Regions from separate parts of the Ancylobacter sp. VNQ12 genome, predicted to be linked through region 1. Evidence: predicted binding sites of a transcription regulator. Region 1 holds the regulator's gene; the other holds the start of a gene.
What was found. The regulator LexA, encoded in region 1, represses DNA repair genes until DNA is damaged. The targets are predictions, from matches to a motif close to TGTTCNNNNTGTGTTCNG.
Positions count from the first base shown of each region.

Region 2: ruvC (crossover junction endodeoxyribonuclease RuvC) is a predicted target of LexA. The motif match lies at 3,399-3,416, and genes of this name have one in related genera.

Region 1 covers NZ_JBMSDU010000006.1:23,623-28,693, reverse strand. The annotation lists gene hpxZ (oxalurate catabolism protein HpxZ) at 1-237, shown strand, start outside; gene ACO2RV_RS10505 (GntR family transcriptional regulator) at 332-1,024, shown strand; gene atzF (allophanate hydrolase) at 1,060-2,886, opposite strand; gene lexA (transcriptional repressor LexA) at 3,085-3,777, shown strand; gene ACO2RV_RS10490 (ComEC/Rec2 family competence protein) at 3,787-5,071, opposite strand, start outside.
Region 2 covers NZ_JBMSDU010000008.1:54,638-59,708, reverse strand. The annotation lists gene ACO2RV_RS12950 (sulfite exporter TauE/SafE family protein) at 1-65, opposite strand, end outside; gene ACO2RV_RS12945 (DMT family transporter) at 314-1,246, shown strand; gene ACO2RV_RS12940 (LysR substrate-binding domain-containing protein) at 1,230-2,144, opposite strand; gene ACO2RV_RS12935 (aldo/keto reductase) at 2,259-3,281, shown strand; gene ruvC (crossover junction endodeoxyribonuclease RuvC) at 3,431-3,946, shown strand; gene ruvA (Holliday junction branch migration protein RuvA) at 3,943-4,560, shown strand; gene ACO2RV_RS12920 (hypothetical protein) at 4,557-4,994, shown strand; gene ruvB (Holliday junction branch migration DNA helicase RuvB) at 4,991-5,071, shown strand, end outside.

The sequences.
Region 1 (5,071 bases):
GGCATCGAGGCGATCCGCGCCTTCCGCGCCGCCCGCTCGCCGGCCGGCCTCGCACGCAGCCTCGACGGCACGCAGATCACCACTTATGGCCGCGACTTCGCCGTCGCCTCCACCCTGTTCCGCCGCGCCACGACGCCCGGCAAGGTCGGGCGGCAGATGCAGACATGGATGCGCACGCCGCAGGGCTGGAAAGTCGTCGCCGCCCATGTGAGCCTGATCGACGAGCCCACCGGTTGAAAAACAGCGCAGCGGTGTCCCGCTCACCCGTGATAAACACGGGCCAGCGCGGTATTTTCACTGCCGCGACTCGCTCCTTCCGGTAGTTCCGTCCATGTCAGTGCTGCCCATCCGGCCCTCCGACAGCCGTCCCTCCGGGACCGGCCGCCGCGTGACGCGGGCCGAGGAGCTCCGCCTGCAACTGGCGGACGAGATCACCCGTGGCAAGTTGCCGCCCGGAACGACGCTGGACGAAACTCTGCTCGCCGCCCGCTTCGGCGTGTCGCGCACGCCGGTGCGCGAAGCGATCCGTGAGCTCGCCGCCTCCGGCCTGGTCGACAGCCGCCCGCATCGCGGCGCTATCGTCGCCCGCCCGAGCGTCGAGCGGCTACAGAACATGTTCGACGTCATGGCCGAGCTGGAAGCGCTCTGCGCCGGTCTCTCCGCGCTGCAGATGACACCGACCGAGCGCCGGCGGCTTGAGGAACTCCACGCCGCCATGGGCGAGCTGATGCGCCTCGGCGACTTCGCCGCCTATCGCGAGGCCAACGAGCAGTTTCACGCCTCGATCTATGCCGGCAGCCACAACGACTATCTGATCGAGCTGACCGTCGGGACGCGACGGCGGCTGTCGCCGTTCCGGCGCGCGCAGTTCCGCGCCCTGGGTCGTCTGGCCCTCTCGCATATCGAGCATGAGCGGGTCGTGACGGCCATACTGCGCGGCGACCGCGACGGCGCCGCGCAGAGCATGCGCAGCCACATCGCCATCGTGCACGATGCTTATGAGCAATACGCCCAGACGATATAAATCAATATCTTATTCAACATAATTAAATCGAAATATCAACCAGCCGCGACGGCATTGCCCGCCCGGCGCGCGGCCTCGTCCGCAAGGAAATTGCGCCATCCGCCGAAGACCGTGATGTCGCGTGCGGTCTCGACAGCCGCCGCCTCCATGAGGAAGCCCTTCACGTCAGTGCCGTCCTCGAGGATCACCGTGCCGACGCCGAGGGGGGCTGGAATGCCGGCGACGAGGCGGCCGAACGCGGCCGCCGGCAGCGCCCATATCTCGCAGTCGATCGGCGCGCCCGAGCCCGGACGGCCACGCAGCAGGCCGGGACGGCGAACCCGCCCCTCCGGCAGAAGATAGAGTCGATAGTCCGCGCTCGTGCGCGTACGACGCACGAAGACCCCTCCGGCTTCGACCAGATCGCCGTTCAGCGGCAGGCCGGAGAGATGGGCGCCGAACAGGGCCACCTCGCAGAAGCCCGGCGCCGGCCTCTGGGCGAGGCCATGCGGGGCCGGCTGCGGCGCGCCCGTCGCCCCGAGCGTCAGCCCCGTAGCGGCATGGAAGGCGGCGCCGAGCGAGGCCAGATGCGCGTCGCGGCCCGCCGGGGCCAGCAGCGTGACGCCCGCCGGCGCCCCGTCCGTGCGGATTTCTGACGGCACCGCGATCCCGCACATGTCGAGCAGGTTCACGAAATTCGTATACAGTCCGAGATTGCTGTTGAAGCGCACCGGCTCCTGCAGCATCTCCTCGACCGTGTAGACGGTCGGCATGGTCGGCACCATCAACGCGTCGAAACCCGCCAGCACCTCGCGCGCCAGCGCGCGCAGCTCAGCCAGCCGATACTGGCCGCGAAAGGCGTCGACTGCGGTGAGGCCCCGCCCCTGCTCGATGATGGCGCGAACCACCGGATGGAACGCTTCCGGGCGCGCCTCGAGGAAGGCCCCCACCGCCGCGAACCGTTCGGCCACCCACGGCCCTTCATAGAGCAGCCGCGCCGTCTCGAAGAACGGCTCCATGTCGATCTCGGTGACGGTAGCGCCGAGCGCTTCCGTGCGCACGATCGCGGCGCGGAAGGCAGCCTCCGCCAGCCGGTCACCGAAGCTGGTGCGATCCTGCGCGCGCGGCACGGCGATGCGCGGCCGCGTGGGAAACCCGCCGAGACTGCCGACCGGCAGGGCACGCGAGAACGGGTCCGCCTCGTCCGGCGCTGCCATCAGCCGGGTGGCGAGGAACGCATCCTCCACCGTCAGCGCGAAGACCGACACGCAGTCGAGCGAGCGGCAGGCCGGCACCACGCCGCCAGCCGAGACCAGCCCGACGCTCGGCTTGAGACCTACAATGTTATTGAGCCCGGCCGGCACGCGGCCGGAACCTGCCGTATCCGTACCGAGTGCCAGCGGCACCAGGCCCGCCGCCACTGCAACCGCCGAGCCGGAACTCGAACCGCCGGGCACGAGATCGCCCCGCACGGCATTGCGCGGCGTGCCATAGGGCGAGCGCGTGCCGTTGAGGCCAGTGGCGAACTGGTCGAGATTGGTCTTGCCGATGACGATGGCGCCGGCCCGGCGCAGACGGGAGACGCTCGCCGCGTCGCGTGTGGCGAGATAGGCGTAGTCCGGGCAGCCGCAGGTCGTCGGCAGCCCGGCGACGTCGATATTGTCCTTCACCGCGAAAGGCACGCCATAGAGCGGCAGATGTGCCGGATCGGCCCCCTCGAGCGCCTTCAGCGCCGCCGCCAGATACTCGCGTGTCGCAAGGCTGGTGAAGATTGCCGGATCGCCGTGACGCTCGATCAGCGAAAAGCAGCGCGCGAGCGTCTCTGCGGGGCGAACGCGGCCGGAGCGATGAGCGGCAATGAGTTCAGCAACGGTTCCGATCAAGGGCCTTACCTTCCGTGGAGCATATTCGAACTATGCATACCACTTAGGCAGATTGGAAGTCATTGCATACATCGTTCATTGATTGCGTTCAGTGGCGATCGCGTTAGGTCGCCCTTTACCCATTGTGGAACACAAAAAGAACGGATAGTGTTTGTTCGTGATTTGTTTCCTTTTCCGCCTGAGGACGGATCGAGATCGATGCTCACCCGCAAACAGCATGAGCTGCTGCTCTTCATCGACGAACGCCTCAAGCGCGACGGTGTTCCGCCGTCGTTCGAGGAGATGAAGGACGCTCTGGACCTGAGGTCGAAGTCCGGCATTCATCGCCTGATTACAGCGCTGGAGGAACGCGGATTCATTCGCCGCCTGCCCAACCGAGCGCGGGCCCTGGAGGTGCTTCGCCTGCCGGAGGACGCGCAGCCGGCGCGGGCCCGCGGCTTCTCGCCCAGCGTTATCGAGGGCACGCCGGCACGCCTCGCCCGCCCGCCGGTCGAGGACGATTCGCGGCGCGCGGTTCCGATCCCGCTGGTCGGCCGCATCGCCGCCGGATCGCCCATCGCCGCGATCCAGTCGCGCGACAACACGATCAGCATGCCGCCGGAGATGCTGTCGGGCGGCGAGCATTTCGCGCTCGAAGTACGCGGCGATTCGATGATCGAGGCTGGCATCTTCGACGGCGACCTTGCCCTGATCCGCAAGGGCGACACCGCCAACAATGGCGAGATCGTCGTCGCCCTGATCGACGACGAGGAAGCCACGCTGAAGCGCCTGCGCCGCAAGGGTGCCTCCATCGCGCTCGAGGCGGCCAATCCGGCCTATGAGACCCGCATCTTCGGCCCCGACCGCGTGCGCATCCAGGGTAGACTGGTCGGGCTGTTCCGGCGCTACTGACGCACCGGATCACGGTCGCACGTCGGGTTCGTCTATCGGATCCGTCTGCGAGAAGCGACGGGTTGCGCCGCTGTTGATCGGCAGATGGTGTGGCTGTGCCCCGCCGGTGGCGCTGCCTGCAGCCTCCCACGGACGTGCGCGGTCGCCGCGCGCAGTGACTAGTCGCCACCCGCCCGAGCGATCACTAGCGAGAAATGCGGCCATTGCCTCCGGCGTCTGCCGTGGATCGATGCGGATCACCGTCGCGGCACATTCCGCCGGCGGCGCGTTGCGCGTGATCAGCAGCCTGGCGCGCCGGCAGTCCTCCTCCAGCGACGCCGGATCGCGCGACAACGCGACGATTCCTCCTTGGCGATCGCGCAGCGTACAGCCGAGCGGATCACAGGCCGCCGCAGCAACGACATCCGGCGCGCCGGCGCGGCTACGCTCGCCCTCAGCGCTCAGCCACTGCTCGACGACGAAGCGGCCCGCCAACCCCGCGCTCCGATCCCCCATCACCGCGAGTCGTCCGTCCGCGCCGCGCACCGCCACGGTGCGGCCCTCGCGGTCGATGAGCACATCGGGCCGCGGCATCTCCAGATAGAGCCACAGCGCGACGGCGAAAGAGAGCGGCGCGACGAGCAGCAGGCGCGTGCGCAGCAGGCAGGTCGCGACCAGCGCGACGCTTAGCAGCATCATGCTGGCCGCCGGCATGGCTGGAATGCCGCGATCCGCGCCGGGCACCGCGGCGACGGCCTCGGAGATGCGCGCCATCAGGCCGATGCCCCATCCCATCACGCGCCACGCCGCGCCGTCCCAGCCGAACGGCATCAGCGCCGAGCCCACCAGCCCCGCCGGCATGACGATGAGCGACACTACCGGCATCGCCGCCAGGTTGGCGACAAGGCTCAGCGGCGCCAGGCGCTGGAAATGAAACGCGGCATAGGGCGCCGTGGCGAGCCCGGCGGCGAGTGAGGTCAGCACCAGTGCGGCGATGTAACGGATGGGGATGCGGAGCGCCCGCGCCAGCACCGTGCCCGACGTGCCGGTGATATCCGGTGCCGAGACCAGATGGCCCCAGCGCTCATAGGCGGCGACCAGCGCTAGCGTGGCGGCGAAGGACATCTGCGCGCCGGGATCGAGGATCGCCCACGGCGTCAGCACCAGCACCGCCAGCGCCGCCACGGCAAGTGTTCGCAGCGTCAGCGCCGGCCGGCCGAGCACGACGCCGGCCAGCACGATGAGCGTCATCGCATAGGCGCGCTGGGTCGGCACCTCGGCGCCCGACAGCAACAGGTAGAAGCTCGCCGCCAGC
Region 2 (5,071 bases), on a different contig from region 1:
CCACGGGTGACGCCGGCGACGAGGGCGGTGAAGACGGCCCAGACCAGGGCCACATCGAACGACATCGGAAAATCCTGGGGCACCGCTGGAGACTGCGCGCGGAAGAGGCGCGCGGAAGCGGCGCGAGCCCGCGCTCTAGACCCCGCGCGATGCCGCGTCAACGCGGGTTCCATCGCGTTTGGTGAACGTGCCCATCGGCAAAACTCGTTTGCATGCATGGCGTGCACCCACCAGATTGGCGGCAACTGAGCTGCCGGACGGGTGTCCTCGCGGCGGCGTTCGACCATTGCCGCCGCGGCGGCCGGAAAAGCACATGTCCAACTGTCCCACTCCCGCCGCGGCAGGTGCCACGGCGGAGGGCGCCGTCAGCGATCGCCTGATCGGCATCGGCTGCGCCCTGCTCGCCATCTCCATCTGGGGGGCGTGGATCGTCTCCACCCGCCATGCCGTGCATGGCCATCTGACGCCGGCCACGGTCGGCTGGCTGCGCTTCGTCGTGCCGGCGACCGTTCTCGCCCCCGCCTGGTTCAGGATCGGCTTCTGGCCGCGGCGGGAGAGCGTCTGGCCCTTCCTCGCCTGTTTCCTCGGGGCGGGCGGGATCTTCTTCCTCGTCGTCGCCAACGCCATGCGCTTCGTGCCGGCGGCGGATGTCGGCCCATTGCTGCCCGGCACCATGCCGCTGATCGTGGCGCTGATCTCGGTGCTTTTCCTGAAGGAATGGCTGGGCATTGGACGCGCCATCGGCTTCGGCTTCATCGCGCTCGGCGTCGTCACGCTGGGCGGACGCGGCGTGCTGTTTCCCGAGGACGGCGCCTGGCGCGGCCATTTGCTGCTGCTGTGCGGGGCGGCGATGTGGGCGGCCTACACGCTCGCCTTCCGCCGCACCGGCATGCGGGCGACCGAGACGGTCGGCATGATCGGCCTGTGGTCCACCATCATCCTGACGCCGGCAGGCCTGCCGGGTGTCATCGACGCGGTGTCCGCCGGCTACGGCCGCGAGGTGCTGATCCAGCTTTTCGTGCAGGGCCTGCTGTCGGGCGTGGTGGCGCTGGTCGCCTTCGGCATTGCCATCGAGAAGCTCGGCTCCTCGCGTGCCGCCGCCTTCACCGGGCTGGTACCGGCGCTGGCGGCGCTCATCGCCGTACCGGTGCTGGGCGAGCACCCCGACACGGCGGCGATGATCGGCGTGGTGGCGACCGGCTTCGGCGTGGCGCTGGCGAGCGGGGCGTTCAACCGCGGGTGCTAGCGGCCCGCGCATGGCGGGTGCGGACGAAGTCGACGAAGGCCCGCAGCGGCGCGGGCATGTGGCGGCGGCCGGTATAATACAGGAAGGGCCCCTCGAAGGGCGGGCACCACTCCTCCAGCAGCGAGACCAGTTCGCCGCGCTCCACCGCCGGCTTCGCGAAGCCCTGGAAGGTCATGGCGATAGCCACGCCGTCGCGCGCGGCATCGATGGTGAGGTCGGCGCTGTTGGTAATGAGCTGCCCGCGCGGCTGGATGCGCAGCACGCGACCGTCCTTTTCGAACTCCCATGGCAGCACCGCGCCACTGGCGAAACGGTGGCAGATGCAGCGGTGATGCAGCAGGTCCTCGGGCACGGATGGCGTGCCGTTCCGCGCGAGATAGCCGGGCGAGGCGTAAATGCCGTAGCGCTGCGCCGGACCGAGCGGCACGGCGATCATGTCCTGCGCCAGGCTCTCGCCATAGCGCGCGCCGGCATCGAAGCCGGCCTCGATGACATCGATCAGCCGCTCGTCCAGATGCACCTCCAGCGTCAGGCCGGGATGGGTGGCGAAGAAGTCGGCGAGCATGGGCGCCAGCACCAGCCGGGCCACCGGCGCCGGCACATTGAGCCGCAGCGTGCCGGTCGGGGTGTCGCGGAAGCTGTTCACCTCGTCCAGCGCCTCGCCGAGATCGGCCAGCATAGGCGTAAGTCGGTCGAGCAGCTTCCGCCCCGGCTCGGTCAGGGTCACGCTGCGGGTGGTGCGGTTCATCAGCCGCACGCCGAGCTGCGCCTCCAGCCGCCGCAGCGCCTCGCTGAGCGTCGAGGCCGAGACGCCGCGTTCCAGCGCCGCGCGGCGGAAGCTGCGATGACGGGCGACGGCGACGAAGCTGTCGAGCAGCGAGAGGTCGGGCGTGCTCATTGTACGAATAGCCGAACAGTTTGTTTCGATATGGCCATATTATCGAACGTCGGCTTTCGCGTCATATCTTCCCCAGCCGCCGGGCAGCCCGGCGTTTCCCAATGGAGGGCAGACATGACCGCGTCCCGCACCACGCTCGCGCGCACCCGCCTCGGCGCCACCGGTCCGGAGGTCTCCGCCTTCGGCCTCGGTGCCATGGGCATGTCCGGCATGTATGGGCCGGCCGACCGCGTGGAGAGCCTCGCCACCCTGCACGCCGCGCTCGATGCCGGCATGACGCTGATCGATACCGGCGACTTCTACGGTGCCGGCCACAATGAAATCCTGATCGGCGACGCGCTGCGCGAGGTGCCGCGCGATGCCTACCAGATCAGCGTCAAGTTCGGCGCGCTGCGCGATCCCGCCGGCGGCTGGGGCGGCTACGACCTGCGTCCCGCCGCGATCCGCAACGCGCTGGCGCAGTCGCTGCAGAAGCTGCGGGTCGACGTCATCGACATCTACCGCCCCTCGCGGCTTCCCGCCGGCACCGACGTCGAGGAGGTGATCGGCACTCTCGCCGACCTGGTGAAGGCCGGCTACATCAGGCATATCGGCCTGTCCGAGGTGGGCGTCGACACCATCCGCCGCGCCGCCGCCGTGCACGCAATCTGCGACTTGCAGATCGAATATTCGCTGGTCTCGCGCGGCATCGAGGACGAGATCCTGCCCGTGCTGCGGGAACTGGGCATCGGCGTCACCGCCTATGGCGTGCTCTCGCGCGGGCTGATCAGCGGCCATTTCGCCGGCACGCAGGCGCCGGGCGACTTCCGCGCCATGAGCCCGCGCTTCCAGGGCGAGAATGCGCAGGCGAACCTCGCCCTCGTCGAGGCGCTGCGCAAGGTTGCGGAAGCGCGCGGGATCACCGTCGCGCAAGCGGCCATCGCCTGGGTGGCGGCGCAGGGCAAGGACATCGTGCCGCTGGTTGGCGCCCGTCGCCGCGACCGGCTCGACGAGGCGCTGGGGGCGGCCGAGGCTCGCCTCACCGCCGCCGACCTCGCGGCCATCGAGCAGGCGGTGCCGAAGGGCGCGGCGGCCGGCGAGCGCTATCCGGCCTTCGCCATGGCCGACCTCGACAGCGAGCGCAAGGCGGGCGCGTGAACGCCCGCGTTGCGGTTGGCACACATGCGCATGGTGTTGTCGCGGGCGTTAACGCCTCCTTCACCATGTTCGCGCTCCGTGGCGAAGCCGGGACGGATACACGGCCTGCGTACTAGGCGTTCGTCCTTTGTTCGGCTACGCCCTAGGACATGGCCTCCGCTCCGATTCGCATTCTCGGGCTCGATCCCGGCCTCCGCCGCACCGGCTGGGGGGTGATCGAGGCCATGGGCACCAAGCTGTCCTTCATCGCGTGCGGCACCGTCATGCCGCCGGAGGACGAGGCGCTGGCGGTGCGCCTCGCCGTGCTGCACGACGAGCTGGCGCGCGTGCTGCGCGCGCATCTGCCGGATGAGGCGGCGGTGGAGGAGACCTTCGTCAACATGAACCCGGCCTCGACGCTGAAGCTCGGCCAGGCGAGGGGCGTGGTGATGCTGACCCCGGCGCTGGCCGGGGTGCCGGTTTCCGAATATGCGGCGCTGCTGGTCAAGAAGACCGTGGTCGGCGCCGGACGGGCCGAGAAGGGGCAGATCCGCATGATGATGAAGGTGCTGCTGCCGCAGGCCGACTTTACCACCGACGATGCGGCGGACGCGCTTGCGGTCGCCGTCACCCACGCCCAGCATAGGGGCATGGCGGCGCTTAGGGCACGGGTGGCAGCGCAGTGATCGGCAAACTGAAGGGCCTCGTCGACAGCTATGGCGACGACCATGTGATCCTCGACGTGCAGGGCGTCGGCTATCTCGTGCACTGCTCCGCCCGCACCTTGCAGGCGCTGCCCAGGGCCGGCGAGGCGGCGACGCTGTTCATCGAGACCTTCGTGCGCGAGGATATGATCCGGCTCTACGGCTTCACCTCGCCGGCGGAGAAGTCGTGGTTCCTGCTGTTGCAGAACGTGCAGGGCGTCGGCGCCAAGGTGGCGCTGAACGTGCTCTCCACCCTTTCGCCCTCGGAACTCGCCAATGCGGTGGCGCTGGGCGACAAGGCGATGGTGGCGCGGGCCAATGGTGTCGGACCCAAGGTCGCCTCGCGCATCGTCACCGAATTGAAGGACAAGGCGCCGGCCTTCGGCAGCGTCGATCCGGCGGTGGCCGGGCTCACCGCCGCGCTTGAGGAGAAGGTGGCGCCCGCGCCGGTGGCGGATGCGGTCTCGGCGCTGGTCAATCTCGGCTATGCGCAGATCCAGGCCAATGCGGCGGTGGCGGCGGCGCTGCGCGAGGCGGGGGAGGGGGCGGACACCGCTCGGCTCATCCGTCTCGGACTGAAGGAACTGGCGCGATGATGCTGCGCTTCACCACCGCGCGGGCCAAGGGCGAAAACCGGCCCTGGCCCTGGCCGGCGCGCATACCGGCGATGATCTTCGCCTATGGCGGGGCGATCCTTGCGGTGCTCTCGATCGAGCGGCTGATGCATAGCGCCACCTCGGCCGGCTATGCCGCGATTGCCGTGGTGCCGGGCGGAATCGGCGCGGGCATCTGCGCCTTCGCGCTGTCTTTCACCCCGCGTTCCAAGCTGCTCATCCTGATCGCGGTGCTGATCGTCGCCCTGCTTCCGCTTGGCGTCATCGCTCTGTCGATCGATTTCGGCGATTACCGGCCGATCTTCGATGAGCGGGCGTCGCGGCTGGCGGCACTCTTCGCGGCGGCCATCGTGTTCGTCACCACGCTTCTGGCGGGCGGCGGCGTCTTCCCGCGCGATCCGGAGGCGGGACGATGAGCAGCAAGCGCCTCGTCACGCCGGACAAGCGCGAGGAAGACCTCACCGAGGCCTCGCTGCGTCCGCAGAACCTGGCC